One region of the Rahnella sp. 2050 genome, then DNA from elsewhere that is predicted to be linked to it. Evidence: predicted binding sites of a transcription regulator. Region 1 holds the regulator's gene; each other region holds the start of a gene.
What was found. Region 1 encodes sigma-54, which starts transcription at its own class of promoters, with help from an activator protein. Its sites were predicted from a motif close to GTTGGCACANNTTTCGCTNT; they were not measured.

Region 1 (8,012 bases):
GTATATCAATTCGCACTATAGTTATGATTTACAAGGTGATAAACAGCTGCGCGCTGATCTGCTGACGCATATCAAAACCATGATTACGCGGGTGAAATACCAGATTAATATCCCCAACCCGCTGCTGAACAACATCAAACAGCATTACCCGATGGCGTATGACGTCACGCTGGCGGCGGTGTCGAGCTGGGGGAAATACACGCCGTACACCCTGAGTGAAAACGAGATTGGGTTTCTTGTGCTGCATATCGGCGTCGGGCTGGAGCGGCATTACAACATCGGTTATCAGCGACATCCGCAGGTGATGCTGGTATGCGACACCGGCAATTCGACCATCCGTATGATTCAGGCGCAGATTAGCCGCAAATATCCGCAGCTGGTGATGAAACAGGTGGTGACGTTGCGGGATTACGAACAACTGGAACACATCGACGAAGATTTCATCATCTCCAACGCCCGCATCAGCGAGAAGAATAAACCGGTGGTGGTGCTGTCGCCATTCCCGACCGAATACCAGATGGAGCAGCTTGGCAAGCTGGTACTGGTTGATCGCACCCGGCCTTATATGCTGGAAAAATTCTTCGACGAAAAACACTTCATGATCATCGATGAACCGATGACGCAGGCGGAGTTGTTCCGCCATGTGTGCTCTCAGCTGGAAGCCGAAGGCTATGTCGATCAGGCGTTTTATCCGTCGGTGGTTGAGCGCGAGGAAATTGTCTCGACCATGCTGGGGGAAGGGATTGCGCTGCCGCACTCGCTGGGGCTGCTGGCGAAGAAAACCGTGGTGATAACGTTGCTCTCTCCGCAGGGCATTGCGTGGGGAGAAGGGGAGACCGCACACGTGATTTTCCTGCTGGCAATCAGCAAGGCAGATTATGAAGAGGCGATGGCGATTTACGATTTGTTCGTGACGTTTGTGCGGGAACGCTCAATGAGCCGTTTGCTGAGCAGCGAAAACTTTGAGAGTTTCAAGGCCATTGCAATCGACTGTTTAAGCCGCATTTAATACGGCTCAAAGAGTGCGTTAATTATCAGTCTTCATCAAAACCTGAATTAATCAGATTTACCACTGCCGTCAATGCCTGTTCTTCATCGGGGCCGGTGGCTTCGATTTCGATTTTCTGACCTTTCGGGGAATCGAGCATCAGCAACGCGATGACACTGCTGGCTTCCGCTTCAATGCCCGTGTCGTTGCGCAGCATCACTTCTGATTCAAAGCTCTGCACCAGTTCAAACAACTTCATTGCCGGGCGGGCATGCATACCCAACCGGTTTTTGATTTCTACCGTTTGTTTCACCGTCATGATTTGCGTTTTTCCAGCGTGCGATGGCGGGATTGCACATTTTTCCCGCGGGAACGGAAATAGTCGGCCAGTTGCTCTGCGATATAGACCGAACGGTGTTTACCGCCGGTACAGCCAATGGCGACGGTCAGATAGCTGCGGTTGTTCGTTTCCAGCATCGGCAGCCATTGTTCGAGGTAGCTGCGGGTCTGGTAAATAAAGTTGTGCACTTCAGTATGACGGTCAAGAAACGCCGCGACCGGCTTATCAAGGCCTGTCATCGGACGCAGTTTCGGATCCCAGTGCGGGTTTGGCAGAAAACGCACATCGAAAACGTAATCCGCATCAATCGGAATGCCGTGTTTGAAACCGAAGGATTCGAACACCATCGTCAGTTCGCGCTCGCGTTTACCCAGCAGACGGGTACGCAGCATTTCTGCCAGTTCATGCACGGACATTTCGGAGGTGTCGATGATCAGATCCGCAGACGAACGCAGTGGTTCGAGCAGATCGGCTTCTTCATCAATGGCACTTTCGAGGGACAGATTTTTGCTGGAAAGCGGGTGCAGTCGACGGGTGTCGCTGTAGCGGCGGATCAGAGTATTGCGGTCGGCATCAAGGAATAACAACTGCGGTGAGAAGCTCTCCGGCAGTTGTGACATCGCATACTCATAAACTTCCGGTGTTTCCGGCATGTTACGGACGTCAATGCTGACGGCCGCTGATGTATTACGTTCAACAAGGGTCTGGGCAAGCTGCGGCAATAACACCACCGGCAGGTTATCCACGCAGTAAAAACCCATGTCTTCTAGTGCCCGTAGGGCAACCGACTTCCCGGAACCGGAACGGCCGCTGACAATCATCAGCACCATGGTGTCACTCCCCTGGCATTCAGTGTGCAGAATTCATTTTCCCGGCACTGTACCGGGAATCAGCAATTTATTCGTTTTCAGTCATTATCTGGAACAGTTCTTCGTCACTTTGCGCGCCACGCAGACGGCGACACACTGTTTTATCAGCTAATTTCTTAGCGACTAAAGATAATGTATGTAAATGGGTTTTACATTGATCTGCCGGTACCAGCAAGGCAAAAAGCAAATCTACCGGCTGATTATCGATGGCGTCAAAAGCAATCGGTTGTTCAAGCTGAATGAATACGCCGACGGCACGTAAAGTGTCTTCTTCCAGCTTACCGTGCGGGATGGCGATCCCGGCACCGATCCCGGTGCTCCCCATACGTTCACGGGTCAAAATGGCGTCAAAAATCACCTGCGGCGACAAATTTAATTGTTTGGCGGCCAACTCACTGATGATTTCCAGTGCGCGTTTTTTGCTGGCGCAATGAACGCCGCTTTTGGTGCATTCGGCATTAAGCACCGACGTTAATTGCATTGCAGTATCGTTAATCATGTCATCTTTCACTTTTGCGCTGTTTCACCCTTAAAGCTATATCGGCTCGTTTCCCGAAGGTCACAAGCCGATGCCCGAAGGTTTGTAGCACAGGGTTGGCTACATGAATGTCAGTGCTGTTTCAGTTTGTCTTTATGTTTATTCAACTGTCGGGCCAGTTTATCAACCAGTCCGTCAATCGCTGCGTACATATCCTGATGTTCCGAGGTGGCATGTAATTCGCCTCCGTTCACATGCAAAGTGGCTTCCGCTACTTTCTGCACCTTTTCCACGCTCAACACCACATACACCTGATTAATCCTGTCGAAATACTGCTCAAGCTTAGCCAGCTTCGACGTGATGAACTCTCTCAGGGGATCCGTGATCTCAATGTGATGTCCGGTAATGTTGAGCTGCATAATGTCTTCCTTCTCTGTTGAGGTCAAACTAACTGTTTACGTTGGTTTGAGGGCGGGATGGACAAAGACTCTCGGTATTTGGCGACAGTCCGACGCGCAACCATAATTCCCTGATCGGAAAGCAGGGTCGCTAACTTACTGTCACTGAGCGGTTTTACAGGATTCTCCGCTGCGATTAATTTCTTCACCAGCGCCCGGATCGCGGTTGACGATGCCTCGCCACCGCTGTCTGTACTGACATGGCTGGAGAAGAAATACTTCAGTTCGAAAATGCCACGCGGGCTGTGCAGGAACTTCTGCGTCGTCACACGTGAAATCGTCGATTCGTGCATTTCCACGGCACTGGCAATATCTGCCAGCACCATAGGTTTCATAAATTCTTCACCCAGTTCAAAGAACGCCTGCTGCTGCTCAACGATGCAGCGCGTCACTTTCAACAGCGTGTCGTTACGGCTTTCCAGGCTTTTGATTAACCACTTGGCTTCCTGCAGATTGCTGCGGATAAATTGCCCGTCGCTGTCGCTGCGTGCGGAATTCCCCATCGCGGCGTACTGCTGGTTAATCTTCAGACGCGGAATGCTGTCGGAATTGAGTTCTACCGCCCAGACACCTGACACTTTACGCACCAGCACATCCGGGATCACGTATTCGGATTCACCGGTGTTGATAGACTGGCCCGGACGCGGATCAAGAGACTGGATCAGGAGCATCGCTCCTTTCAGTGTATCTTCTTTTAACCGGGTTGATCGCATAAGTGCGCGGAAATCATGGTTCGCCAGCAAATCGAGATGTTCGCTGATGATAAGACGGGCTTCAGTGATGAAAGGCGTGTCAGTCGCATATTGAGAAAGCTGGATCAGCAGGCAGTCGCGCAGGTCACGGGCGGCGACACCCACCGGATCAAAACGCTGAACGCGCTTAAGTACGGCTTCGACTTCGTCCATGGTGACATTTTCATCACCGACGCTTTCAAGAATGTCGTCAAGGGAGACGGTCAGGTAACCGGTGTCATCCACTGCATCGACGATTGACGTGGCAATCGCGGCATCGGTATCAGAGAACGGCGTCAGCTCGACCTGCCACATCAGGTAATCCTGAAGTGTCTGCGTGGTTTCGCCCTGGTAAATCGGTAGCTCATCGTCGCTGTAATCATTGCCGGTGCCTGACGGCGTGCCTGCGGTGTAAATCTCATCCCAGGTGGCGTCCAGCGGCAACTCTTCCGGCATGTCTTTCTGCTCGAGTGCCTCGCGGGTGTCTAACCCTTCGCTGTCGGTGGTTTCTACCGAGTCGATTTCTTCATGAAGGTCGGTTTGTTCCAACAGAGGGTTGCTCTCCAGCGCGAGTTGGATCTCCTGCTGGAGCTCAAGCGTGGATAGTTGCAACAAGCGGATGGCCTGTTGTAACTGAGGAGTCATTGCCAGTTGTTGGCTGAGTCTGAGTTGCAAACCTTGCTTCATATCTTGGCTTAATTCCGTTGATGAGTGAAAACGGCAACACTTCTGTCAGAGACGGCCTGTTTCAGTGTAGGTTGAAACAGGCACGGTTCCGGCGGCACAGATCACAGACGGAATTCTTCACCAAGATAAACACGTTTAACTTGTTCATCAGCAAGAATGTCGGCTGGCGTGCCGTGGGCGATCAATTTCCCCTGACTGACGATATACGCGCGTTCACAAACGTCGAGTGTTTCGCGAACGTTATGGTCAGTGATCAGTACGCCGAGGCCGCTGTCACGTAAATGCTCAATGATTTTTTTGATGTCGATAACGGAAATCGGGTCAACCCCGGCGAACGGTTCATCCAGCAGGATGAATTTAGGGTTCGCTGCCAGTGCACGGGCAATTTCAACACGACGGCGTTCACCACCAGACAGTGACTGACCGAGGTTATCGCGCAAATGAGAAATATGGAACTCTTCCATTAATTCATTAGCGCGGTCATTACGCTGTTCTTTGGTCAGATCGTCACGGATCTGCAGCACCGCCATCAGGTTATCAAATACGCTCAGACGACGGAAAATGGAGGCTTCCTGCGGAAGATAGCCAATACCGCGACGGGCGCGGGTATGCAGCGGCAGCAGGCTGATGTCTTCATCATCAACGATAATGCGGCCCGCATCGCGCTGGACGATGCCCACGACCATGTAAAAGGTGGTGGTTTTACCCGCACCGTTTGGCCCTAATAACCCGACGATTTCACCCGAGTTGACCATCAGACTGACATCTTCAACGACCTTACGGCCTTTGTATGCCTTTGCCAGATTCTCTGCGATTAATTTAGCCATAAAATATCAGTTACTCTTTTTGGTCGGCTGGCCGCCCGCTGCAGGCGTTTTTTGTTGCAGCTGCGAAGGTACCAGAACGGTCGTCACACGGTTACCTTTATCACTAAAGGCTTCCATTTGCTGTTTCTGTACCAGATAGGTAATACGGTCGCCTTTCACATTGCTGTCCAGTTGCTCAAGGTAAGCGTTGCCGGTCAGCGTGACGAGGTCATTTTCCACTTCGTAGCGGACTTTCTGTGCATGGCCTTTAATCGGCTTACCGTTATCCTGCATCTGGTAGAACGTCACCGGGTTGCCGTAACCTTCTACCACTTCTTTACCGGAAACCCCCTGCGGGCGGATGACGACCACTTTGTCGGCTTTAACCTGGATCGTACCCTGATTGACGACCACATTGCCGGTAAAGGTCGCGGTATTGGTATTGACGTCGAGCGCCTGGTTTGCTGAATCAATGGTGATCGGTTTCGTTGTATCGTCTTTTAAGGCAAATGCCGGAACGCTGACGGCTAACAATGAGCTGACGATCAGGAGATCACGGATTTTATTTTTTGCTTTGAATTTCATAAGAGGTCGTTACCTTTTCGATCAGCTCTGCTGTTTTGTCACGCAGATTACCACGCATTTTCATGCCGTTAGATGTAAAACCTGTACCATACAACGTCACTTCATCGTCTGAGGCAACGTCCTGTGTCGTCAGGTTAACCCGTGCATTGTCCGTTTTGATTCTTTGCAGCTGTGATGTCTCAGGTGTCAGGCTGTCTGCCTGCACATGCCCATAAAGATAGAGCATTTTATCCTGAGTCAGTTTCGCTTTATCAGAACGCAATACCCAGGTGGCTACTTTGTTCTTGTCATACATGGTCGCGACCGGATTGGTAAACCATGACACCTGATCAGCGGTGTAATATTTTACCTGGTCTGAAACCAGTTTATACGTCAGGCTGCCCATCGGGTCATACACCATCGTAACGGTGTGGGACGTCTGGTAAGTCGGATCCTGATCATTGACCGCTTGCGGAACATCATCGCTGTTGTCAGATAATGACCAGCCAATCAGCACCAGAACGATGGCAGTCAGCGCCAGAATAATCCAAAGTTTTGCTTTACTCATATCGACAGCCCTTTGGCGTCCTCCAGCTTACCCTGCGCCAGCAGAATCAAATCACACAGTTCGCGTACTGCACCACGTCCACCCGCTATACGGGTAACATAATGCGCTTTCGGTAACAGAACAGGATGTGCATCCTGAACCGCGACAGAGAGACCCACTTCGGCCATCACCGGCCAGTCAATCAGGTCATCACCAATGTACGCCACTTCTTCGGCCCGCAGAGACAGTGTATCTAACAGTTCGCGGAAGGCCAAAAGCTTATCAGATTGCCCCTGATACAAGTGGCGTATGCCCAGAGTTTTAGCGCGATCTTCCAGTAATTTCGCATTGCGGCCTGTAATAATCGCGACTTCGATATCGGATGTCAGCAGGCAGCGGATACCGTAACCGTCGCGAACGTTGAAACTTTTCAGCTCTTCTCCCTGATTTCCCATATAGATCAGGCCATCAGACATAACGCCATCGACATCGCAAATCAGCAGGCGGATTGCTTTTGCCCGTTCAAGCACTTGCGCACTGACCGGACCGTAGCAGGTTTCCACCAGGGCTGCGCTATTACTCATTCAGGGAATTCCTCAATTAAACTACGCCAGCGCGCAGCATATCGTGCATATGTAACACACCCAGCAACTGGTCACCATCAGCAACCATCACGCAAGTGATGTGTTTATCCTGCATTAAATTCAGCGCATCAACCGCCAGCAGTGAAGGACGCACGCGGATACCGCCTGTCGTCATCACATCCGCAATCGATGCCGTATTGATGTTGACGCCCATATCAAAGATGCGTCGTAAATCCCCATCGGTAAAGATCCCTTCGATTTTCATCAAATCGTTGCAGATAACCGTCATGCCCAGATTTTTTCGGGTGATTTCCAGCAACGCATCCCGCAACGAAGCTTCACGGCTGACGTGCGGAATTTCATCCCCGGTGTGCATGATATCGCTGACGCGCAGTAACAGCTTGCGACCCAGTGCTCCGCCAGGATGTGACAGGGCGAAATCTTCCGGTGTGAAGCCGCGTGCTTCAAGCAGTGCGACGGCCAGTGCATCGCCCATCACCAGCACTGCCGTGGTGCTGCTGGTCGGTGCCAGGCCCAGCGGGCAGGCTTCTTTGGGCACTTTTACACAAAGGTGAACATCTGCCGCTTTCCCCATCGTGCTTTCGGGGTTAGACGTCATGCAGATAAGCGTAATGCTCAGGCGTTTGAGTACCGGTATCAGCCCCAGAATTTCATGGGCTTCGCCGGAGTTGGAAATCAGAATGACGACATCCTGCTTCGATACCATGCCCAGATCACCGTGGCTGGCTTCGCCGGGATGCACAAAGAATGCCGGTGTGCCCGTACTGGCAAAGGTGGCGGCCATCTTACGGCCGATATGACCAGATTTGCCCATGCCCATGACGACGACTTTGCCATTGCAGGCGAAGATTTTTTCGCAGGCGCGGGTAAAATCACCGTTAATGTATTGATCTAACTGCTCAAGTCCTTCACGTTCTGTTTTCAGCACATCATGTCCGA
Region 2 (8,012 bases), on a different contig from region 1:
CCAGGATTTCAACAAAGAAGTGCAGCTTCTGGTTAACCGTGAGCAGGATGAAGATTTCATCTTTGCCCTCATTGCACGCGCCCGGGCGCTGGGTTTCAACTCGACTAATATCGATCTGATTTACGGTCTGCCGAAACAGACGGCAGAAAGTTTTGCTTACACGCTGCAGCGTGTGGCAGAGCTCAACCCTGATCGTCTGAGTGTGTTCAATTATGCGCACATGCCAAAATTGTTCGCCGCTCAGCGCAAAATCAAAGATGCTGATTTGCCTGGCGCGGAAGAGAAATTGAAAATTTTGCAGGAAACCATCGCTTCACTGACCGGTTTCGGCTATCGCTTTATCGGGATGGATCACTTTGCTCGCCCTGAAGACGAACTGGCGATTGCCCAGCGCGAAGGCAAATTGCACCGCAATTTCCAGGGCTACACCACACAGGGCGACAGTGATTTGCTGGGAATGGGCGTTTCGGCCATCAGCATGCTCGGCGATACCTACGCGCAGAACGAAAAAGATATCAAAACCTATTACGCTCATGTGGAAGAGCAGGGACATGCCTTATGGCGGGGTCTGGAAATGACGAATGATGACTGCCTTCGTCGTGATGTCATTAAATCTCTGATCTGCCATTTTGAGTTGAATTTTGCTGATATCGAACAGCGTTACGATATTCGTTTTACCGATTATTTTGCTGATGATCTGGCACTGCTGCAGCCGCTGGCTGAAGACGGGCTGGTTGAGGTGAGTGGCACACATATTCAGGTGACACCGCGCGGGCGTTTGCTGATCCGTAATATCTGTATGTGCTTTGATATTTATCTGCGACGTCAGGTGCGCCAGCAACAATTCTCCCGCGTTATCTGACAGTCTGCTCTGCAAATAAAAACAGCCGCATAAGCGGCTGTTTTGCTGTCTGGTGCGAGGACTTTTATTCCATGCCCAGTTCTTTCAGTTTGCGGGTCAGGGTATTTCGCCCCCAGCCCAGCAACCGTGCCGCTTCCTGTTTATGTCCCTGTGTATGGCGCAGCGCCGTGGTCAGTAATGTACGTTCCATTTCAGGTTGCGCTTCTGACAGCAGGTTTTGATGACCGGAACGCAGCGCACGGTCTGCCCATTGTGCCAGCAATGTCGCCCAACTGTCTGGCAGACTCTGACCACCGGTTTCAGGGGCCGAGGTCTCAAACAGTTCGCTGGGTAAATCCTGAATCAGCACTTCCTGACCCGCCGCCATGACGGTGAGCCAGCGGCAGGTGTTTTCCAGCTGGCGCACATTGCCCTGCCATGGCAATCGCGTCAGTGCCGTTTCTGTTTCCGGATGCAGGTTTTTTGCTTCCACACCCAGCTCTTTAGCCGCGACTTGCAGGAAGTAACGCGCCAGACGCGGGATGTCTTCACGACGTTCACGCAGCGGCGGCAGATGGACGCGGATAACGTTCAGGCGGTGGAATAAATCCTCGCGGAATTTCCCTTCCTGAACCCGTAGCTCCAGATTCTGGTGAGTCGCAGCGATAATACGCACGTCCACTTTCACCGGCGCATAACCGCCAACACGATAGAACTGGCCATCTGCCAGCACGCGAAGCAGACGGGTTTGCACATCAAGCGGCATATCCCCGATTTCATCGAGGAACAGCGTGCCGTTATCGGCTTGTTCAAAACGTCCCTGACGGACGGTGTTGGCGCCGGTAAACGCCCCTTTCTCGTGGCCGAATAATTCGGACTCAATCAGGTCTTTCGGGATAGCAGCCATATTCAGCGCGATAAAGGGCGCTTTGGCGCGCGGGCTGTGGCGGTGTAAGGCGTGAGCGACCAGCTCTTTACCGGTACCGGATTCCCCATTAATCAGCACGCTGATTGAAGAACGGGACAAACGGCCGATGATGCGAAATACGTCCTGCATAGCGGGCGCTTCACCGATAATGTCTGCGGTCGGGCCACTCGCAGGCTGGCTGCGTGCCGGTTGCTGTTGTTCCTGATAATGACTGATGGCTCGTTCAACCAGTGCCACGGCTTCATCAATGTCGAACGGTTTTGGCAGATAATCAAACGCACCTTGCTGATAGGCGCTGACTGCAGCATCCAGATCGGAGTGTGCTGTCATTATGATGACCGGAAGCATCGGGTGACGTTGTTTAATCTGCTTTAACAGCGCTAAACCGTCCATCCCGGGCATACGGATATCTGATAACAAAACGTCAGGGGTTTGAGTCGCAATGGCATCAAGCACTTCATTGCCGCTGTCAAACGTGGTGCACGTTAAACCGGCTCCAGTGAGCGCACGTTCAAGTACCCAGCGGATGGAGCTATCGTCATCGACGATCCAGACTATCCCTCGTTGCATAAGAACCTCACTGGCGAATAGGCAGGAATACCGAGAATTCGGTATGTCCTGGCCAACTGTTAAATTCAACTTTACCCGAATGCTGATCAATCAAACTGCGCGCGATGGACAGGCCCAAACCGGTGCCCCCTTCGCGGCCACTGACCATGGGGTAAAAAAGGGTGTCCTGCAAATGCGCCGGTACGCCGGGGCCATCATCTTCAATATCGATACGGGCCACCAGACGATAACGCACGCCGTGTAACGTAATCTGGAAAGCAGTACGCGTGCGTAATGTAATTGTGCCGCCTTCCTCCCCCAGCGCCTGTAATGCGTTGCGGGTGATGTTTAACAAAATCTGTTCTATCTGATCGGGGTCGTGCGCCAGTTCAGGCAGGCTCGGATCATAGTCCCGCACCAGCTGAACGTTATCCGGCTTCTCCATCGAGACCAGTTGGCAAACCCGTTCCGCAACCTGGTGAATACTTTGTGTCACATGCTGGCTCGGACGTTGCGGGCCCAGCAATCTGTCGACCAGATTACGCAGACGGTCAGCCTGCTCAATAATGACTTTCGTATATTCCAGCAAGGCCGGATCGGGCAGCGCTCTGGATAATAATTGTGCTGCGCCACGCAACCCGCCGAGCGGATTCTTGATTTCATGTGCCAGACCGCGGATCAAATCACGCGCAGCAACCTGTTGAGCGTGCTGTAATTGTTCCTGGCTCAGGCGGCGCTGATTATCCATCGGCGCCAGTTCCACCAGAATGAAACCTTCTGGCAGCATCTGTGCGGTCAGCGACAACACATGCGCGCGGCCGTCTACGACCAGCGTCACTTCACTGTCTGTAAAGCCTTGTCCGGCTGTCAGACTTTCACGCATTAATTCGATGTTCAGCGAAAAATATCCCACCAGTTCTGGCAAAGGGGTGCCAAAAAGCTTTCGGGAACTTTGCGCCAGTAACTGCTGAGCTGCCGGATTGGCATAATGCACAGCCAATTCGTCGTCTAACAGCAGAACGCTGTTGATTAAGGAATTCAGGATCTGCCCAGCATCGGGCAGTTTGCCAGTTGCCATACCGCAGTCTCCCGCACCTGATTGGTGCATTTTATCTCGCTACCCGGTGAAATCACGGGTCAGAGGGGTTGAGCAGGAAAGAGTGTGGAGAAAAAAGCCCATCCGGAGATGGGCTGAAAGTTTCCACGGCAACAAATATAAATCGTCTTACTTAATTTTGACGCTGAAGGGTTTGTGAACACAGGCCTTCAGTCGGGTATTACCCTCAGCGCCAGCCCGAAGACGAGCGCTGAGTCCGGTTTAATCGAAAAATTAAACGCTGTAGTACAGTTCGAACTCAACCGGATGCGGAGTCATGCGCACGCGGTCCATTTCTTCTTTACGCAGACCGATATAAGCATCGATAGCGTCGTCAGTGAACACGCCACCACGGGTCAGGAACTCGCGGTCTTCGTTCAGTGCGTTCAGGGCTTCTTCCAGTGAACCTGCAACTTTTGGAATTTCTGCTTCTTCTTCCGGTGGCAGGTCATACAGGTTTTTGTCCATCGCATCGCCAGGGTGGATCTTGTTGATGATACCGTCCAGGCCAGCCATCATCAGTGCAGCAAACGCCAGGTATGGGTTAGCCGCTGGATCAGGGAAACGTGCTTCGATACGCATCGCTTTAGGCGTTGATACGTGTGGAATACGGATGGATGCAGAACGGTTACGCGCAGAGTAAGCCAGCATTACTGGCGCTTCGTAGCCCGGGACCAGACGCTTGTAGGAGTTGGTGGTCGGGTTAGCGTAGGCGTTGATTGCTTTAGCGTGCTTAATGATACCGCCGATGTAGAACAGTGCCATTTCAGACAGGCCGCCGTATTTGTCGCCAGCGAACAGGTTGTTACCGTTCTTGGACAGAGACATGTGGCAGTGCATACCTGAACCGTTATCGCCAAACATTGGTTTTGGCATGAAGGTCGCAGTTTTGCCAAATGCGTGAGCCACGTTGTGAACCACGTATTTGTAGATTTGGATTTCGTCAGCTTTTTTAGTCAGGGTGTTGAAGCGGGTTGCCACTTCGTTCTGACCAGCGGTTGCCACTTCGTGGTGGTGAGCTTCAACAACCAGACCCATTTCTTCCATGGTCAGACACATGGTAGAACGCAGATCCTGGGAGGAGTCGACCGGAGGAACCGGGAAGTAACCGCCTTTTACTGCAGGACGGTGGCCTTTGTTGCCGCCTTCGTATTTGGTGCTCGAGTTCCATGCGCCTTCGATATCATCGATAGCGACGTGAGAACCGGAGATGCTGCTGCCGAAGCGCACATCATCAAACAGGAAGAATTCTGGCTCTGGCCCGAACAGAACGGTGTCCGCGATACCGGAAGAGCGCAGGAAATCTTCTGCACGTTTTGCGGTAGAACGTGGGTCGCGGTCATAACCTTGCAGCGTGGTTGGCTCAAGGATGTCGCAACGAATGATCAGGGTAGTTTCTTCGTAGAATGGGTCAAGAACAGCAGTGCTCGCATCTGGCATCAAGACCATGTCAGATTCGTTAATGCCTTTCCAGCCACCGATTGAAGAGCCGTCAAACATTTTGCCTTCTTCGAAGAAGTCAGCGCTAACCTGGTGCGCAGGAATGGTGACGTGCTGTTCTTTGCCTTTGGTATCAGTGAAGCGTAAATCTACGAATTTCACTTCATGCTCATTCAGCATCGTCAAAACGTGTTCAGCGGACATACTAGTTCTCCCGAATTTCTCATTATCGTCGTGGAACGAATAACCATTTTTGGTCTTTAGTTGGAAATAACAGCCTTACTGGAACTGGCGTGTAGACTGAACAGCGCTATTATTTGTCTGGTCAGGCTCTTCACCCTGTAAAAAATTTTTTACCCTAAAAAACTTTTACTCTAAAAACTATTAGCGAAAACTGTGCCAACTTTGAGAAAATGCAAACAACGCCATTTTACAGGGCTTTTGCACTCGACAAGTATGCACCATAACGGAATTCTCGCACTAAAATGGTGCTAACTGTGAGAGTGAAAGCACTATAATGGTGCGTCATAATGGTTCAGTGGTCTTTTTGCACCGTGAAAGGGATCACAAAGTAGCCATCCATAAGTTGTTTCAACAAGATCCTTGTGATCTTGTTTAGAACCTCGCTTAATACGTGTACAATAGCGCGCTATTTCTAATGCCTGAGGCAAAGCTGTGATCGAAAATTTGCGTAACATCGCCATTATTGCCCACGTTGACCATGGTAAAACCACCCTGGTCGACAAGCTGCTGCAACAATCCGGTACTTTCGGAGAGCGTGTAGAAGCCACTGAACGCGTAATGGACTCCAACGATTTGGAGAAAGAGCGTGGGATTACCATCCTCGCAAAAAACACCGCCATTAATTGGAAAGACTACCGCATCAACATCGTGGATACCCCAGGACACGCCGACTTCGGCGGTGAGGTAGAGCGTGTGATGTCAATGGTCGACTCGGTGCTGCTGGTTGTGGATGCAATGGATGGCCCAATGCCGCAAACCCGTTTCGTGACCAAAAAAGCCTTCGCTAATGGTCTGAAACCGATCGTGGTAATCAACAAGGTTGACCGCCCTGGCGCGCGTCCTGACTGGGTTGTCGATCAGGTCTTCGACCTGTTTGTAAACCTGGACGCAACCGACGAACAACTCGATTTCCCAATCATCTATGCATCAGCATTGATGGGTATCGCGGGTAACGACCATAACGATATGGCCGAAGACATGACCCCGCTGTACCAGGCGATCGTTGACCACGTATCTCCGCCACAAGTTGAGATGGAAGCACCGTTCCAGATGCAAATCTCTCAGCTGGACTACAACAACTATGTTGGCGTCATCGGCATCGGCCGCATCAAACGCGGTACCGTTAAGCCTAACCAGCAAATCACTGTCATCGACAGCGAAGGCAAAACCCGCAACGGTAAAGTCGGTAAAGTTCTGACCCACATGGGTCTTGAGCGTATCGAAGCCACCGTTGCTGAAGCGGGCGACATCATCGCAATCACCGGCCTGGGCGAACTGAACATTTCCGACACAATCTGTGATCCGGCGAATGTTGAAGCTCTGCCTGCGCTGAGCGTTGATGAACCAACAGTAACCATGTACTTCAACGTAAACACCTCTCCGTTCTGTGGTAAAGAAGGTAAGTATGTGACTTCACGTCAGATCCTTGACCGTCTGAACAAAGAGCTGGTGCACAACGTTGCATTGCGTGTTGAAGAAACTGAAGATGCTGATGCATTCCGTGTTTCAGGCCGTGGTGAACTTCACCTGTCGGTTCTGATCGAAAATATGCGTCGTGAAGGTTTCGAGCTGGCGGTTTCCCGTCCTAAAGTAATCAACCGTAAAATCGATGGCCGCATGCAAGAGCCATTCGAGAACGTGACACTGGATATCGAAGAGCAACACCAGGGTTCTGTTATGCAGGCCATGGGTGAGCGTAAAGGCGATGTCAAAGACATGATCCCAGACGGCAAAGGTCGTATCCGTCTTGATTACCTGATCCCAGCACGTGGCCTGATCGGCTTCCGTACCGAATTCATGACCATGACTTCCGGTACCGGTCTGCTGTACTCCACGTTCAGCCACTACGATGACGTTCGTCCGGGCGAAATCGGCCAGCGTCAGAACGGCGTGCTGATCTCCAACGGTCAGGGTAAAGCGGTTGCGTTCGCACTGTTCAGCTTGCAAGACCGCGGTAAATTGTTCCTGGGTCACGGCGCAGAAGTGTATGAAGGCCAGATTATCGGTATTCACTCACGTTCTAACGACCTGACCGTGAACTGCCTGACCGGTAAGAAACTGACTAACATGCGTGCGTCCGGTACTGACGAAGCAACGACTCTGGTTCCTGCTATCAAAATGTCTCTGGAGCAAGCTCTGGAATTCATCGATGATGACGAACTGGTCGAAGTGACTCCTCTGTCTGTGCGTATCCGTAAACGTCACCTGACCGAGAACGATCGTAAACGTGCAATGCGTGGTCCTAAAGAAGGTTAATCTTCTTTAACGTTTGCCGTTACACAGAAACAGGGTGCCTTCGGGTACCCTGTTTTTTTTATGTTTTTTTCTCCTCCGTTCGTTACGCCCCGTCGCGTTGCCCCTGTTCACTTGTACGTTTTACCGCTAAAGTTAACTGTCATCTTTGAAATCAGGAGCGTGCAATGCTGTACATTTTTGATATGGGAAACGTCATTATTGATATTGATTTCAAACGAGTGCTGGGGGTGTGGAGCCATCTGAGTGGCACCCCGCTGGCGACGCTGACCGAGCGGTTTTCAATGGGCGAGGTGTTCCAGAAACACGAGCGTGGTGAAATCAGCGACGAACAGTTTGCTGCCGATTTATGTCATGAAATGGGTATCGCACTAAGCTTTGAACAATTCAGTGCGGGCTGGCATGCGGTGTTTGTTGGTCTGCGTCCTGAGGTCATTGCCCTGTTTCAGAAACTGCGCGAAGAAGGTCATCGTGTCGTCGTGCTTTCTAATACCAACCGCTTACATCTGGATTTCTGGCCTCATCATTATCCTGAAATCGAAGCCAATACCGACGCGATGTACCTCTCGCAAAATTTGGGTATGCGCAAACCGGAGCCCGAAATTTTCCGGCATGTTCTGGAGAAAGAAGGATTCACCGCCGATCAGGCCGTGTTCTTTGAT
Region 3 (8,012 bases), 920 kb from region 1:
GCCACGCTGGGTACTGTTCAGCGTATTCTGGTGGAAGGCACGTCCCGCAAGGACATTATGGAGCTGACCGGCCGTACCGAATGCAACCGCGTGGTCAACTTCGAAGGCACACCGGACATGATTGGTAAGTTCGTTGATGTCGAAATTGTCGACGTGTATGCCAACTCACTGCGCGGTGTGGTTGTCCGTACGGAAGAACAGATGGCGCTTCGCCTGCATGAATCACCACAATCAGTTATCGAACGCACCCGCAAAGAAAATGAATTGGGCGTTGGACTATATCAACCCTGAACCACCAGAATAATGCACAGCCTGAAATCAACAGGGCGCTCCGGCGTCCTGTTTCTTTTGAGATTTTCGGTAATAACCTCATCATAAGGGTTTAATTTTCCAGCAAAGGCCGCATATCCGGATGACGGTGCCTGCAACTGCTGCCACGGCGCAGCATATTTTGCCAAGGGCATGTATTATTAAGTCAGGTATGGTTGGCGGCTGAAAGCAGTGACTCAGCCGGGTGAAATGACAACTGGTCCGAAGTGACCCAGAGGATTCGTTTGAACGTTGTAACACAAGAGATTTTACTGGAGCCCGAAGACAACCAGCGTTTGCTGAGCCTGTGCGGGCCGTTTGATGACAATATCAAACAACTGGAGCGCCGGTTGGGCGTTGAAATCAACCGTCGTGATAACGCGTTTAAATTGGTCGGAAAGAGCCTGCCGGTTGCGGCAGCCGCCGACATCCTGCGTGATTTATACGTTGACACTGCGCCGCTGCGCGGTGAGATCCAGGATATCGATCCTGAAAAAATTCATCTGGCGATCAAAGAAAGCCGGGTACTGGAACAAACAGCAGAAAGTGTGCCCGACTTCGGCAAAGCGGTCATCATCAAAACCAAGCGTGGCATGGTGAAGCCGCGCACGCCCAATCAGGCGCAGTATATCGCCAACATTCTCGACCACGACATCACCTTCGGGATCGGTCCTGCAGGTACCGGTAAAACATATCTGGCCGTGGCTGCTGCGGTGGATGCGCTGGAGCGTCAGGAAGTGCGCCGCATTCTTCTGACCCGCCCTGCCGTTGAAGCCGGTGAAAAACTGGGCTTCCTGCCGGGGGATCTCAGTCAGAAAGTTGACCCATATCTGCGCCCGCTGTATGACGCATTGTTCGAAATGCTCGGTTTTGAGAAAGTTGAAAAACTGATTGAGCGCAACGTTATTGAAGTCGCCCCGCTGGCTTACATGCGTGGACGTACATTGAACGACGCTTTTATTATCCTTGATGAAAGCCAGAACACGTCTATCGAACAAATGAAGATGTTCCTGACCCGTATTGGCTTTAACTCCAAAGCGGTGATCACCGGTGACGTGACGCAAATCGACTTGCCGCGTCATCAGAAATCAGGGCTTCGTCATGCGATTGAAGTGCTGTCGTCAGTCGAAGAACTCAGCTTTAACTTCTTCCACAGTGAAGACGTGGTACGTCATCCGGTCGTTGCGCGCATTGTTGTCGCGTACGAAGCCTGGGAAGAAGAAGATCAAAAACGCCGCGATGCGATTGCCGCAGAGCGTAAACATGAACATCAGAACAGCTCAACACAACAGGCCAGTCAATGAACACGGTAATCCTCGATTTACAAATTGCCTGCGAAGATGCAGCAGGTTTACCGCCAGAAAATGATTTCCAGACCTGGCTTGAAGCGGTTCTTCCTCAGTTTCAGGAAGAATCAGAAGTCACAATCCGTCTGGTCGATATCCCTGAAAGTCATGAACTTAATATGACTTATCGTGGGATGGATAAACCGACCAACGTGTTATCCTTTCCGTTCGAAGCACCTCCTGGTATGGAGATGCCGCTTCTTGGCGACCTGATTATTTGTCGCCAGGTTGTGGAGAAAGAAGCAAAAGAGCAGGACAAAGAACTTCTGGCTCACTGGGCGCATATGGTCATTCACGGCAGTTTGCATTTGCTGGGCTATGACCATATCGTTGACGAAGAAGCCGAAGAAATGGAATCGATTGAAACTGAAATCATGCAGGGTCTGGGGTATCCGGATCCGTATATTTCAGAGAAAGAAGATAACTAAGCTTCACAGTAAACTCGCGTAATGCCTGCCTGATAACGTGTTTATCCGCAGGCGTTTCGCATAATTTTCACTAACTACGAGTAAAAAAAACCAAACGCCATGAGCGATGACCATTCACAAAATAGTGACAGCCCCAGTCCCAAGAAGGGCTTCTTTTCCCTTATCCTTAGCCAGCTTTTTCACGGTGAACCAAAAAACCGTGGCGATTTGGTTGAGCTGATCCGTGATTCAGAACAAAACGATCTGATCGACCCCGATACCCGTGACATGCTGGAAGGCGTGATGGATATCGCCGAGCAGCGCGTCCGGGACATCATGATCCCACGTTCACAAATGATCACGCTAAAACGCAACCAGCCGCTGGAAGAGTGCCTCGATGTCATTATTGAATCTGCACACTCACGCTTCCCGGTGATCAGCGAAGATAAGGATCACATTGAAGGCATCCTGATGGCCAAAGACCTGCTGCCGTTTATGCGCACAGAGTCTGAGCCATTCAGCATAGATAAAGTGCTGAGAACCGCGGTCGTTGTCCCTGAAAGCAAACGCGTAGACCGCATGCTGAAGGAATTCCGCTCACAGCGTTACCACATGGCGATTGTCGTTGATGAATTCGGCGGCGTTTCAGGTCTGGTAACCATAGAAGATATTCTCGAACTGATCGTCGGCGAAATCGATGATGAGTACGATGAAGCAGAAGATCTGGATATCCGTCAGCTCAGCCGCCATACCTACACCGTCCGCGCACTGGCACCGATCGAAGATTTTAATGAAGTGTTCCGGACCCATTACAGTGACGACGAAGTCGATACGATTGGTGGTCTGGTCATGCAGTCATTCGGCCATTTACCGGCGCGTGGTGAAAGCATTGAAATTGACGGTTACCTGTTCAAGGTTGCGATGGCTGACAGCCGTCGTATCATTCAGGTTCATGTAAAAATACCGGACGACGCGCCGCAACCGATACTGGAAGAATAATTACTTCATGGCAATTGCCTCTTTATATCAACGCCAGCGGGTTCGCGCCCTGCTGGCGCTCTTTTTCGGTGCCTGTGGCACGCTGTCATTTTCCCCTTATGACTTCTGGCCTGCGGCGATCATTTCGCTGTGCGGTCTGCTGGCATTAACGCTCGATCGTCGTCCGGCTCAGGCCGCGCTCATCGGCTTTTTCTGGGGAATGGGTCTTTTTGGCAGCGGCGTAAACTGGGTTTATGTCAGCATCGCCACGTTTGGCGGCATGCCGGAAGCGATCAACCTTTTCCTGGTGGTCTTGCTGGCAGCGTATTTATCGCTGTACACGATGTTGTTTGCCGGCTTGTTCAGCAAACTGTGGCCGAAAACCACCTGGTGGAAACTGGCACTTGGCGCGCCCGCCTTGTGGCAAGTTACTGAATTCCTGCGCGGCTGGGTGCTGACCGGTTTCCCGTGGTTACAGTTCGGCTACAGCCAGATCGACGGTCCGCTGAAAGGCCTCGCGCCGATTACCGGCGTCGACGGCATCACGATTTTACTCACCTCGCTGAGCGGACTGATTGTGTACGCAGTACATCAGCGTCGCGTCACACCGGGAATTATCGCTGTTGCCATGCTGTTACTGCCGTGGCCGCTGCGTTATATCCACTGGTATCAGGAACAGCCAGATAAAACGGTCGATGTGGCACTGGTTCAGGGCAACATTCCACAGTCCATGAAATGGGATCCGAAAGCACTGGAAAGTGCGCTGCAGACCTATCTGGATCTCAGCCGCCCGTACGTGGGTAAATCCAGCATGATCATCTGGCCGGAATCAGCAATTTCAGACATTGAATCCGATCAGCAGGGCTTCCTGAGCATGGTGGATAATATCTACCGCTCACACGGCACCCAGTTAATCACCGGCATTATCGATGCCCGTCGCAATGAAGAAGGCATGAAAGTGTATAACAGCGCCATCGTGCTCGGCGGTGAAAAGCCCTATCACTATCCTGACGAAAACCGCTTCAACAAACATCATCTGGTGCCTTTTGGAGAGTTCGTACCGCTGGAAGCCATTCTTCGCCCGCTGGCACCTTTCTTCGATTTGCCGATGTCCGGGCTGACCAGTGGTGATTACGTGCAGAAACCGTTGTTTGTCAGTGGCCTGAATCTGACCACGGCGATTTGTTACGAAGTCGTCTTCGGCGAACAGGTGCGCGACAATCTGCAACCGGATACTAATTTCCTGCTGACGATTTCAAACGATGCCTGGTTTGGTCATTCGATTGGCCCATGGCAACACTTCCAGATGGCGCGAATGCGTTCGCTGGAACTGGGCCGTCCGTTGCTGCGCAGCACCAATAATGGCATTACCGCCGTCGTTGATGCTCAGGGCGATGTGACCCACGAAATTCCGCAGTTTACCCGTCAGGTGCTGAACGTGAAGGTCACACCGACAACGGGTATGACACCTTATGCCCGGGCTGGCTGGTGGCCGGTGTGGTTTGCTACGGCAGTCATGGCGGCAGTTGCGCTGTGGTTGGGTCGCCGTAAATCCTGAGTACAAGCGTTTTGTTTCTAAAACAGGCACCTCCGGGTGTCTGTTCTTTTTTGTAGCACCCCTTTTTAATCTCAATACCCCTCCCCTTTTACCTGCTGCCGATTGTTTCGACTGCGGCATTAAGCGCTGCCGATTTGCCCGCTTATGAAGTTAAATCAGGCCATTTGGCACGACTCTTGCTACATCTGATTGAAAGATATCTGATTAGTTACTTTTTATGACGGGATGCATCATTTTGGTACAAACAGGCTGCTCCTCATGCACTTTCCGGGTGCATAGCCGTTTGATTGCTTTGATTTGGTGCGTGTCTCGTCTCAAAAAAGAAACAATGTGGTTTCATAATATTCACATTCAGCTATTTTCTAGCTTCATATGACGAGGCATTAGTACTTTCTGATCCCTGAGTTTGGATCCCTAATGACAGCAAGGAGTTGGACATGCAATTGCGCAAATTGGCGTTATCAGTACTGTTGGCAAGCGTTACCGTGAGCAGCTTTGCTCACGCAGAAGAACTGACCGGCACCCTGAAAAAAATTAAAGACAATGGCGTTATCGTGGTGGGTCACCGTGAATCCTCAGTGCCATTCTCTTACTACAACAACGAACAAAAAGTTGTGGGTTATTCACAGGACTATTCTGACGCTATCGTTGACGCAGTGAAGAAAAAACTGAACCTGCCTGACCTGCAGGTCAAAATGATGCCAATCACTTCGCAGAACCGTATCCCGCTGCTGCAAAACGGCACCTACGATTTCGAATGTGGTTCAACCACCAACAACCTGGAACGTCAGCAACAAGCAGCCTTCTCTGACACCATCTTTGTGATCGGTACACGTCTGCTGGTGAAAAAAGGTTCAGAGATTAAAGATTTCACTGACCTTAAAGGCAAAACTGTTGTTGTAACCTCCGGTACGACTTCCGAAGTTCTGCTGAACAAGCTGAACGAAGAGAAAAAACTGGATCTGCGCATCATCAGTGCCAAAGACCACGGTGACTCCTTCCGTACGCTGGAAACTGGCCGCGCAGTGGCCTTCATGATGGATGACGCCTTGCTGGCCGGTGAACGTGCGAAAGCCAAGAAACCAGACAACTGGGAAATTGTCGGTACGCCGCAATCCAAAGAAGCTTATGGCTGCATGATGCGTAAAGACGATGCTGAGTTTAAAAAACTGGTTGATGACACCATCGTGCAGGCACAAACCTCCGGTGAAGCAGGCAAATGGTTTGAAACCTGGTTCAAAAAACCAATTCCTCCGAAAAACCTGAATATGAACTTTGAGCTGTCCGATGACATGAAAGCTCTGTTCAAAGCGCCAAACGATAAGGCGCTGTAAGTCATACCAAATGGACGGGTATAACCAAGAGAAGAGTGAAAAGTGACTAAAATACAAGGTTGGACCACCAACCTGTGATGATACAGATGCGGGGTGGTCGTTCCCCACCCCGCATTCTTTCCCATTCACTTTAGGCGAATTGCGTCATCACTCAGATGGGTAAGCCTTTACCCGCTTTACGGAGTTTTTATGTCAATAGATTGGAACTGGGGCATTTTTCTGCAACAAGCCCCCTTCGGTAACACCACTTATCTGGGCTGGATTTGGAATGGATTTCAGGTCACTGTCGCACTGTCAATTTGCGCATGGATAATCGCCTTCCTCATCGGTTCTCTATTCGGTATTTTGCGTACCGTCCCCAACCGCATCCTTTCGGGTATTGGTACCTGTTACGTCGAATTATTCCGTAACGTGCCATTAATCGTGCAATTCTTCATTTGGTATCTGGTGGTCCCTGAACTGCTGCCTGAAAATATCGGCATGTGGTTTAAATCCGAACTGGCGCCTGACGTACAGTTCTTCACTTCCTCGGTAATTTGCCTCGGGTTGTTCACCGCCGCCCGTGTATGCGAACAGGTGCGTGCAGCCATCCAGTCCCTGCCAAGCGGACAACGCAATGCCGGACTGGCGATGGGCCTTACGCTGCCGCAAACTTACCGCTATGTGCTGTTGCCCAATGCTTACCGCGTGATCGTGCCGCCAATGACCTCTGAGATGGTTAACCTGGTGAAAAACTCCGCCATTGCCTCGACCATTGGTCTGGTTGATATGGCCGCACAAGCCGGTAAGCTGCTGGATTACTCCGCGCATGCGTATGAATCATTCACTGCAATCACCGTTGCTTATGTCCTTATCAATGCCGTCATCATGCTGCTGATGCATTTCGTAGAACGTAAAGTCCGCCTGCCGGGCAACATGGGAGGGAAATAAGCATGCATGAATTCGACTGGAGTTCTATTGGTCCCGGCCTGCCCTATCTGTGGCAAGGCATGGTCATTACGCTGAAGATAACGTCGCTGGCGATTGTAGTCGGTATTTTGTGGGGCACCCTGCTGGCGGTCATGCGCCTGTCAACGTTCAAGCCGATCAGCTGGTTTGCCTCGGCTTACGTCAACCTTTTCCGCGCGGTTCCGCTGGTCATGGTGCTGTTGTGGTTCTATCTGATTGTGCCGGGCTTTCTGCAAAAAGTGCTCGGACTGTCACCTAAAACCGATATCCGCCTGATTTCTGCGATGGTCGCGTTTGCGTTATTTGAAGCGGCGTATTACTCGGAGATTATCCGCGCAGGGATTATCAGCATCGCACGCGGTCAGTCTTCTGCAGCGCTGGCGCTGGGTATGACGCAATGGCAATCCATGAAGCTGGTTATCCTGCCGCAGGCTTTCCGCGCGATGGTGCCGTTACTGCTGACGCAGGCGATCGTTTTGTTCCAGGATACTTCGCTGGTGTACGTTCTGGGCCTCGCAGACTTCTTCCGCAGCGCATCTAATATTGGTGACCGTGACGGTACACTGGTTGAGATGGTGCTGTTTGCAGGACTTATTTACTTTGTTATCAGCCTTTGTGCTTCCTTGCTGGTGCGTTATTTGAAGAAAAGGACCGTTTCATGATTTCACTGAAGAATGTTTCTAAATGGTACGGGCACTTTCAGGTGCTTACCGATTGCAGCACCGAAGTTAAAAAAGGTGAAGTTGTGGTGGTTTGCGGGCCTTCAGGCTCAGGGAAATCGACGCTGATCAAAACCGTTAACGGACTCGAACCAGTTCAGAAAGGTGAGATCCTGGTCAACGGGACGCCGGTCAATGACAAGAAGACCAATCTGGCGCAACTGCGTGCAAAAGTGGGCATGGTTTTCCAGCATTTCGAACTGTTCCCGCACCTTTCCATCATCGATAACCTGACACTGGCACAAGTCAAAGTTTTAAAACGTGATAAAGCGGCAGCGAAAGACAAGGGCCTGAAATTACTGGATCGTGTCGGTTTGTCCGCGCACGCCAATAAATTCCCCGGCCAGCTTTCCGGTGGTCAGCAACAGCGTGTGGCGATTGCCCGTGCATTGTGTATGGATCCGATCGCGATG
Region 4 (8,012 bases), on a different contig from region 1:
ACGTCTGGCCGAAATTCAGGCCGAGACAGCGCGACGCTTCCCACTGGCCTTTCGGTAATGCGGCAATACTGCCGCTCCAGATATCCACCAGATAAGCGCTGGTATACAGCGTCAGCGCCAGCGCGGCGGCGGTCCACGGGCTGACATTAATTCCAAACAGGCCAAGGCCGAAGAAGGCCAGGAATAGCTGCATCAGCAGCGGCGTGCCCTGAAACAGCTCGGAATACAGACGGACAAAAAGCGTCGGCCAGCGGCGTTTGGTGAGACGCAGTAACAGCAACGGCAACGTCACCAGCGTGCCGCCGATAAAAGCGGTCAGCGACAACAATAACGTCCAGCGCGCCGCCAGCAGGAGATTGCGCACAATGTCCCAGTCGGTGAAGGTCATCATCAGTTTTCACTCCCAAAGACACGGCGTCCGGCCAGCAGCAACAACTGACGCATCGCAACCGACAGCAATAAATAAAACAACGTGGTGACCAGATACACTTCAAAACTGAGGAAGGTGCGCGACTGAATTAAGTTCGCGGCAAACGTCAGTTCTTCATAGGACACCTGCGATACCACGGAAGATCCGAGCATCACGATAATGCACTGGCTGACCAGCGACGGATAAATGCGTTTCAGCGACGGCGGCAGCACGATGCGCAGAAACGTCTGACTGCGGGTTAATCCCAGCACGCGCCCGGCTTCCCACTGACCTTTCGGCGTCACCTGAATACCGGCGCGGATAATCTCCGTGCTGTAGGCGCCGAGGTTAATCAGCATCGCCAGCAGCGCCGCTTCACCGGCAGTCATTTTCAGGCCAATGGCTGGCAGGCCAAAGACAATGAAAAACAGCTGCACCACAAACGGCGTATTACGGATGGCTTCGACATACACGCCCCAGACCGCACGCAGGGTTTTATGGTTGCCGCAGCGGATGGCCGCGCCGCAAATCCCTATTGCGACACCGCCAACCGTTGCCATTACCGTCAGCTCAATGGTGGTCCATAAACCGGCCAGCAGTTCCGGCATATAAGGCCATAGCGCGCTAAAGTTAAGCTGATAGGTCATGAAAGATCTCCGTCAGGCCTCTGATCACGCGCCGATGGACGCTGGCAGCGGTGCCTTCATCCATTTTTCAGACAGTGTATTCAGCGTCTTGTCTTTGATGCCTTCGGCGATCAGTTCATTCACTTTGTCTTTCAGCGCGGGTTCGTCTTTACGCAGACCGACGTAGCATGGTGAATCTTTCAGCATGACTTTCGAAACCGGTGCTTTGGCCGGGTTCATGCGGGCAATCGCGGCGACCACCAGGTTGCCGGTAGCGATGTATTCCACCTGGCCGGAAAGGTATGCAGACAGCGTGGTGTTGTTGTCTTCATACCGCTGAATTTTGGCATCTTTCGGTGCCACGCCGGTCAGTGCCAGATCTTCCACCGCGCCACGGGTCACGCCGATGGTTTTACCGGACAGTTCTTTCAGGTCGGACAGTTTGTCACCCTGGGCACCAAACACGCCGAGGAAGAACGGTGCGTAAGCGTTGCTGAAGTCGATGACTTTTTCGCGCTCAGCGTTTTTACCCAGGCTTGAAATCACCAGATCGACTTTATCCGTTTGCAGATAAGGCACGCGGTTGGCGCTGGTGACCGGCACCAGTTGCAACTTAAGTTTCATCTTATCGGCCAGATAATGCGCCATATCGATGTCATAACCTTCCGGCTGCAAATCCTTGCTCACCGAACCAAACGGCGGGAAATCCTGAGGAACAGCCACACGCAGCACGCCACGTTTCTGAATATCCTGCAACTGATCCGCCATTACGCTGGATGCCTGAAGCACCAGCATTGCCGCACCTGCCCATGCCAACAGCCGTTTGTTCATGTTCATAGATTATCTCCGGTGAAAGGTTTTTGGAACGATAGATTCTTATGTTTATAGCTTTGCAACGAATGTGCCAAAAGCCGTGCAGCAGAAAAATTGTGCACAAAGTCACGGTATGACAAGGAATTAGACAATGAGAGGCGCGATCAGAAGAGGTTTTTTTGCCCTGAATCAGGGCAAAAAGCGTGAACCAATGAAAAATATGATGCACTGAAATTGTGCGCAAGCACCAGAAAAGCGCCCGATTTGTTCTTCAAACGGGAATCAGCGCTGCTCCAGCTCATCCAGATCGTTATACAAATCGCTTATCTGATGAATACGCTGGCGGCCTGAAGCGAGCATATCGTGCAGCAATGCATTGCTGAGCAAATTCGCCAGACTCATGGCAGAAGAATAACTGTCGAACGCCGATACGCTGTCGAGCGGAGCAGCCAGATGCCAGGTTGCCAGCGGGATAAGTGTCTGCGCCTGCGGCTCGCAAATCAACAACACCGGCACGCCAAGTGACTGTAACTGCATCAGAATTGCCTTCGCCATGCGCGGCCTGCGGCGGAAAGCGACGAATATCACCACGTCCTGCGCGGTAAGATCCACCAGTTCTTCCGCCAGCGTTTGCCCCGGCTGCGGCATTATCATCACGCCAGCGCGCACCTGAATCAGTTGCTGACGCAGGTGCAGCGCCACCGGGTAACTGTTACGAAAACCCAGCAAACGTACTTGCCGCGCCTGATTCAGGGCGGCGATCAGCGCACCGAACTGGGTGCCATCAATCTGGTTAATCCACTGCGTCAGGTTGGCCATTTCCTGTTTATAGTGCCGTGATAACAAGGTGTTACCTTGCACTGCGTCGCGGCTGTCGGTCAGCGGCATCCCGCTCTGGCGCAGGGTGCGCATTTCATCGCGCATATCGCGGTAGCTCGGGTAACCGAGGCGTTTGAACAGGCGGCTGACCGTGGCTTTCGATACGCCGCTAAGCCGCGCCAGTTCGGCGCTGTTATAGCTCATCAGGTCGTCAATACTGGCAAAAATAAAGTCGGCCACCCGCTGTTCCTGCGGCGTCAGTTCTGCGTAATGGTCACGCAGACGCTCATCAATCTGTTTCATCTCTGGCCCTTTTGTAACCAATGTTTCAGTAAATCAGCGGAACATACCATGCACTATGCTTGCCAATGCAAGAGAAATTAGCGCTAAAGCTGCAAGGTTTTGCCGATGTGGAACACCTCTTGCTTAACTTTATCCCTACGCGCCCACAACCCTGCAAGCACGGGCAGCATAAAAAAGCGTTTCTAAAAAGGACATCGCATGATTAACAGTAACAGCGCACCGCTGGGCATGGCGGTCACACCTCATCATCTGGCGAGCCAGAGTGCGCTTGCGGTATTGCGTGAAGGCGGCAATGCCATCGAGGCCATGGTGGCTGCGGCCGCGACGATTGCCGTGGTCTATCCGCACATGAACGGGCTGGGGGGCGATGGCTTCTGGCTGATCGTGCCGCCGCAGGGCAATCCGGTGGCGATAGACGCCAGCGGTGCCGCAGGCTCCCTCGCCTCTCTCGATTTCTACGCCGGTGAAACGCACATTCCGCACCGTGGCCCGAAAGCCGCGCTGACGGTAGCGGGTACCGTCGGCGGCTGGCAGGAAGCGCTGAATGTGTCGGCTGAATTTGGCGGCGAGCAAAAACCGCTCTCCCGCCTGCTGCGTGACGCCATCCGTTATGCCGCTGATGGTATTCCGGTGACGGCATCGCAGGAAGCGGCGACCCGCGCCAAACAACACGAACTGAAAGATTTCCGCAGCTTTGCCGATGTTTTTCTGCCTAACGGCGATGTGCCCCGCGCCGGAAACCGCTTCACTCAGCCGCAACTGGCGCAGACGTTATCGATGCTGTGCGAGGACGGGCTGAACAGTTTCTATCGCGGTGAGCTGGCCGACAATATGGCCGCCGACATGGAAAAGCTCGGCATGCCGGTGACCCGCGCTGATCTCGCGGCTTACAGGCCACAGCGCCGTGTGCCGTTGCGGCTCAAACACAGTAAAGGCGAAATCTACAACCTGACACCCCCGACGCAGGGGCTGGTTTCGCTGGCGATCCTCGGCCTGACTGACCGTTTGCCGCTGGAAACCATGGACGAAAGTGCCACCATTCACAGCGTGGTGGAAGCCACCAAACTGGCGTTCGGTCTGCGCGATCGCTTTATCACCGATCCGCGCATGATGACGCAGGATGCACAGGAACTGCTGGATCCACAGTATCTCGATGCTCTTGCGACCCGCATCAAACCACACAGCGCCGCCGACTGGGGTAAAGGTAAAGGGCCAGGCGATACCGTCTGGATGGGCGTGATGGACAGCAGCGGGCTGGCGGTTTCTTTTATCCAGAGCATTTATCACGAGTTCGGCAGTGGTGTGGTGCTGCCGGGCAGCGGCGTGTTGTGGCAAAACCGTGGTGCGTCTTTCAGCCTTGATGCCGGTCATTTACTGGCGCTGGCACCGGGCAAGCAACCGTTCCATACCCTCAATCCTGCCGCCGCACGCTTATACGACGGGCGCACCATGGTTTACGGCTCGATGGGGGGTGACGGCCAGCCGCAGACGCAGGCCGCCGTGTTTATCCGCCATGTAGTACAGGGGCAATCGTTGCAACAGGCGATCAGCGGCCCGCGCTGGCTGCTTGGCCGTACCTGGGGCGAGAGTTCGGATTCACTGAAACTCGAAGGCCGTTTTGCCTATCCGACGCTGGCCGGGCTGAGGCAGCGTGGTCACGACGTCGAACTGTTGCCGGATTTCAGTGAAGCCGTCGGTCACGCCGGTGCCATCGTTCGTCACACCAACGGCATGTTTGAAGGTGCCTCCGACCCGCGCAGCAACGGCAGCGCCGCCGGTTTTTGATCAGGGTTTGCATAACAGAATGGATAAGGAAGCAGAATGAAAAATACCTCCGCAGCGACCGACTGGGCCGCCTATATCCGCCAGATGGAATCCGTTCTGGCGCTGGAACTCGACGACGCACGCCGTCAGGAATTGCTGGTGCAGTTCAGCCGCATTGCCCAAATGGCACAACCGCTGATGGATTTACCGCTCGATCCGCGTCTGGAAATTGCCGGGGTGTATCGCGCATGAAATCGTTTGATAGCTTTACCGTCAGCCAGTTACATCAGGCGATTGCGCAGGGCGAAATCTCGGCCACAGAAATCGCCACCTCTACGCTCGACGCCGTTGAACAGGCCAATCCGGTCATCAACGCCTGGACGCAGATCACCGGCGATCGCATGCTGAGTGAAGCAGCGAAAGTGGATAAAAGCCGCGCCAGCGGTGCCGTACTTCCGCCGCTGGCGGGCATTCCCTATGCGGTGAAAAACCTGCTGGACGTGGCCGGTGAAGTGACGCTGGCCGGTGCCAGCCTCAACAGCAGCAATGCCGCTGCACGCCATGACGCCTGGACGGTTTCACGCCTCGCGGCACAGGGCGCGATGCTTTCCGGCATGCTGAATATGGATGCTTACGCGTACGGTTTCACCACAGAAAACAGCCATTACGGTGCCACCCGTAACCCGCGGGATCTGGCGCGGGTAGCCGGAGGCTCTTCCGGTGGTTCGGCCGCCGCCGTGGCTGCCGGGCTGGTGCATTTCACCCTCGGCAGTGATACCAACGGTTCGATCCGTGTGCCGTCCTCATTAAGTGGTATTCTCGGCCTGAAACCGACCTTCGGGCGGATTTCACGTCGCGGCAGCCAGCCGTTTGTCGCCAGCCTCGATCACATCGGCCCGATGGCACGTTGCAGCGAAGATTTGTCGCAGGTCTATGACGCCATACAGGGCACGGATCCGCAGGATCACTTTCAGGCTGACAAACCTGTCACAGAAACATTTTCCCAGCTTAAGCGCGGGCAACAGGGCCTGCGCAGCGCCGTACTGGGCGGATACTTTTCTCTCTGGTGTGACGACCACGCCAAAGCAGCCGTACACCGGATAGCGCAGGCACTGGAAGCCCAGGAAGAAATTGAAATGCCACAGGCCGGGCTGGCACGATCCGCCGCATTTATCATCAGCGCGTCGGAAGGTGGCAATCAGTACCTGCCAAAACTGCGCAGCATTCCGGAACAGTTTGAGCCACTTTCACGTGAGCGTCTGCTCGCTGGCGCAATGATCCCGGCGGCATGGTATGTTCAGGCGCAGCGTTTCCGTCAGCAATTTCAGCAGCAAATCTTGCCCTTGTTCGATCATTGGGACATTCTGATCGCCCCTGCCACGCCGTGTCCGGCAACGTTGCTTGGTCAGGAAACCATTCGCATCAACGGTCAGGATCTGCCGACACGCGCCAACATGGGCATGCTGACGCAGCCAATTTCGTTCCTCGGCTTGCCGGTGGTGACGGTGCCGGTCACCACGTCGACCGGCCTGCCGATAGGATTACAATTGATTGCGCCACCGTGGCGCGAAGATCTCTGCCTGCGTGCCGCCTGGGCACTTGAGCAGCAGGGAATAGTGAATGTCAGCAGTTCTCCGGTGATGCCCGCGTAACAACCCGCATCCCCGTTTTCCCAGGGTGAAGTGAAAAGAGTAAAGAGAGTCACTATGAAAACTGAACATATCGACCGCCCGGCGATCCTCGCCGAAATGAATGCGGCGTTTTATCGCTATGAACAGGCGCTGATCACCAACGATACCGCCGTACTCGACGAACTGTTCTGGCACGACCCGCGTACCGTGCGCTACGGCGCGGGAGAAAATCTTTACGGCATTGACGCCATCCGCGCATTCCGCACCGCGCGATCGTCACAAGGGTTAGACCGGGAACTGGTCAACACGACTATCACCACGTTTGGCGATGACATGGCGGTCGCCAGCACAGAATTCCGCCGGGAAGGCAGCGACAAGATTGGTCGCCAGCAGCAAACGTGGGTGAAGATGGCGAGTGGATGGAAGATTGTGGCGGCGCATGTGAGTCTGATGGTTTGACCGAACCAATGGGCGGTTCAGCTTTGGAAAGCTGAGGAAACTGTTCTTTTCCAGGAATGGACGGTGACAATTTCGGTTCCCACCGAGGGGAAATCTGAACGGTGATAATTTCGGTTTCTCAATAACAGCGATCACTTATCGCGCTGCGCCGAAACCGCCCAAAAGGGGCCAGGACGGGCCCCTCTTGGATCTCCCACGTCTTTTAACTGCGCGCTATCGCAGGCATGACGGACATGTTCCGGTAGAACAGAGAGTGGCGCAAAATATTGCCGCTTCGCGGTTCCTTCTCTCGGTCTTCGAGCCTGTGGTCTCGAAGCCGCTCCGTTCAGCAAAATTTTTGATCACGCCAATGCACTTTTCTAAAAGATGAAAGCAGTCTGCCTTTGAATTTAAAATCGCGCGGGCGATTCAGAAATCTTGCCGAACGGAGCGGCCTGAAGACCTAAGGCTTCAGGACCGAGAGAGGGAACCGCGCAGCGGCAAGATTTCCAGCCTGTCACGGTGATACCTGAAACATATTATCTAGCGATAGCGCGCAGTGAAAAAGCGCGGGAGTCCAGAGGGCGCGCGCTTACGCGTCCTCTGGGCCAGTTTGGGCGGCGAGCCCAAGGTGTTGAATTTCGAGATTAAACACCGAAATGTTTAACCCAATGGTCGGCAATGTCCTGCCGCTTACACACCCACACGCGATCATGCGATTCGACGTAATCGAGAAACCGCTGTAAAGCGCGAAATCTCCCCGGGCGTCCCAGGATCCGACAATGCATCCCAATCGACATCATTTTCGGTGAGGTTTCACCCTCGGCGTACAACACGTCAAATGTGTCTTTCAGGTAGGTATAAAACTGTTCGCCGGTGTTGAAACCCTGCGGAGAGGCAAACCGCATGTCGTTGGTTTCCAGCGTGTAAGGGATGACCAGATGCTGCCTGGTTTCGCCATTTTCCAGTTTTACCGGCGTCCAGAACGGCAGGTCATCGCCATAATAATCGCTGTCATACTGCAACCCGCCCGATTCCACCACCAGCTGACGGGTGTTCGGGCTGTCGCGTCCGGTATACCAGCCGGACGGCGCTTTGCCGAACAGGTCACGCAGCACGGTGATGGCTTTTTGCATGTGCTCCGCCTCTTCGGTTTTGCTCATGTCCTGATAATGGATCCAGCGCCAGCCGTGGCTGACAACATCGTAA

Region 2: glnA (glutamate--ammonia ligase) is a predicted target of sigma-54. The motif match lies at 5,239-5,258, and genes of this name have one in related genera.
Region 3: ABIC79_RS12180 (amino acid ABC transporter substrate-binding protein) is a predicted target of sigma-54. The motif match lies at 4,762-4,781, and genes of this name have one in related genera.
Region 4: ABIC79_RS07060 (gamma-glutamyltransferase family protein) is a predicted target of sigma-54. The motif match lies at 3,077-3,096, and genes of this name have one in related genera.

The regions. Positions count from the first base shown of each region.
Region 1 covers NZ_JBEPKE010000002.1:143,040-151,051, forward strand. The annotation lists gene ABIC79_RS07910 (BglG family transcription antiterminator) at 1-1,009, shown strand, start outside; gene npr (PTS phosphocarrier protein NPr) at 1,035-1,307, opposite strand; gene rapZ (RNase adapter RapZ) at 1,304-2,158, opposite strand; gene ptsN (PTS IIA-like nitrogen regulatory protein PtsN) at 2,226-2,708, opposite strand; gene hpf (ribosome hibernation promoting factor) at 2,807-3,094, opposite strand; gene rpoN (RNA polymerase factor sigma-54) at 3,118-4,551, opposite strand; gene lptB (LPS export ABC transporter ATP-binding protein) at 4,653-5,378, opposite strand; gene lptA (lipopolysaccharide ABC transporter substrate-binding protein LptA) at 5,385-5,942, opposite strand; gene lptC (LPS export ABC transporter periplasmic protein LptC) at 5,920-6,489, opposite strand; gene kdsC (3-deoxy-manno-octulosonate-8-phosphatase KdsC) at 6,486-7,052, opposite strand; gene kdsD (arabinose-5-phosphate isomerase KdsD) at 7,069-8,012, opposite strand, start outside.
Region 2 covers NZ_JBEPKE010000010.1:9,439-17,450, forward strand. The annotation lists gene hemN (oxygen-independent coproporphyrinogen III oxidase) at 1-862, shown strand, start outside; gene glnG (nitrogen regulation protein NR(I)) at 927-2,339, opposite strand; gene glnL (nitrogen regulation protein NR(II)) at 2,347-3,396, opposite strand; gene glnA (glutamate--ammonia ligase) at 3,649-5,058, opposite strand; gene typA (ribosome-dependent GTPase TypA) at 5,530-7,353, shown strand; gene yihX (glucose-1-phosphatase) at 7,518-8,012, shown strand, end outside.
Region 3 covers NZ_JBEPKE010000002.1:1,063,587-1,071,598, reverse strand. The annotation lists gene miaB (tRNA (N6-isopentenyl adenosine(37)-C2)-methylthiotransferase MiaB) at 1-291, shown strand, start outside; gene ABIC79_RS12200 (PhoH family protein) at 537-1,613, shown strand; gene ybeY (rRNA maturation RNase YbeY) at 1,610-2,083, shown strand; gene corC (CNNM family magnesium/cobalt transport protein CorC) at 2,183-3,061, shown strand; gene lnt (apolipoprotein N-acyltransferase) at 3,069-4,598, shown strand; gene ABIC79_RS12180 (amino acid ABC transporter substrate-binding protein) at 5,036-5,932, shown strand; gene ABIC79_RS12175 (amino acid ABC transporter permease) at 6,122-6,862, shown strand; gene gltK (glutamate/aspartate ABC transporter permease GltK) at 6,865-7,542, shown strand; gene ABIC79_RS12165 (amino acid ABC transporter ATP-binding protein) at 7,539-8,012, shown strand, end outside.
Region 4 covers NZ_JBEPKE010000001.1:1,577,881-1,585,892, forward strand. The annotation lists gene ABIC79_RS07040 (amino acid ABC transporter permease) at 1-388, opposite strand, end outside; gene ABIC79_RS07045 (amino acid ABC transporter permease) at 391-1,056, opposite strand; gene ABIC79_RS07050 (transporter substrate-binding domain-containing protein) at 1,081-1,872, opposite strand; gene ABIC79_RS07055 (MurR/RpiR family transcriptional regulator) at 2,131-2,970, opposite strand; gene ABIC79_RS07060 (gamma-glutamyltransferase family protein) at 3,169-4,755, shown strand; gene hpxX (oxalurate catabolism protein HpxX) at 4,792-4,986, shown strand; gene ABIC79_RS07070 (AtzE family amidohydrolase) at 4,983-6,386, shown strand; gene hpxZ (oxalurate catabolism protein HpxZ) at 6,441-6,824, shown strand; gene puuE (allantoinase PuuE) at 7,451-8,012, opposite strand, start outside.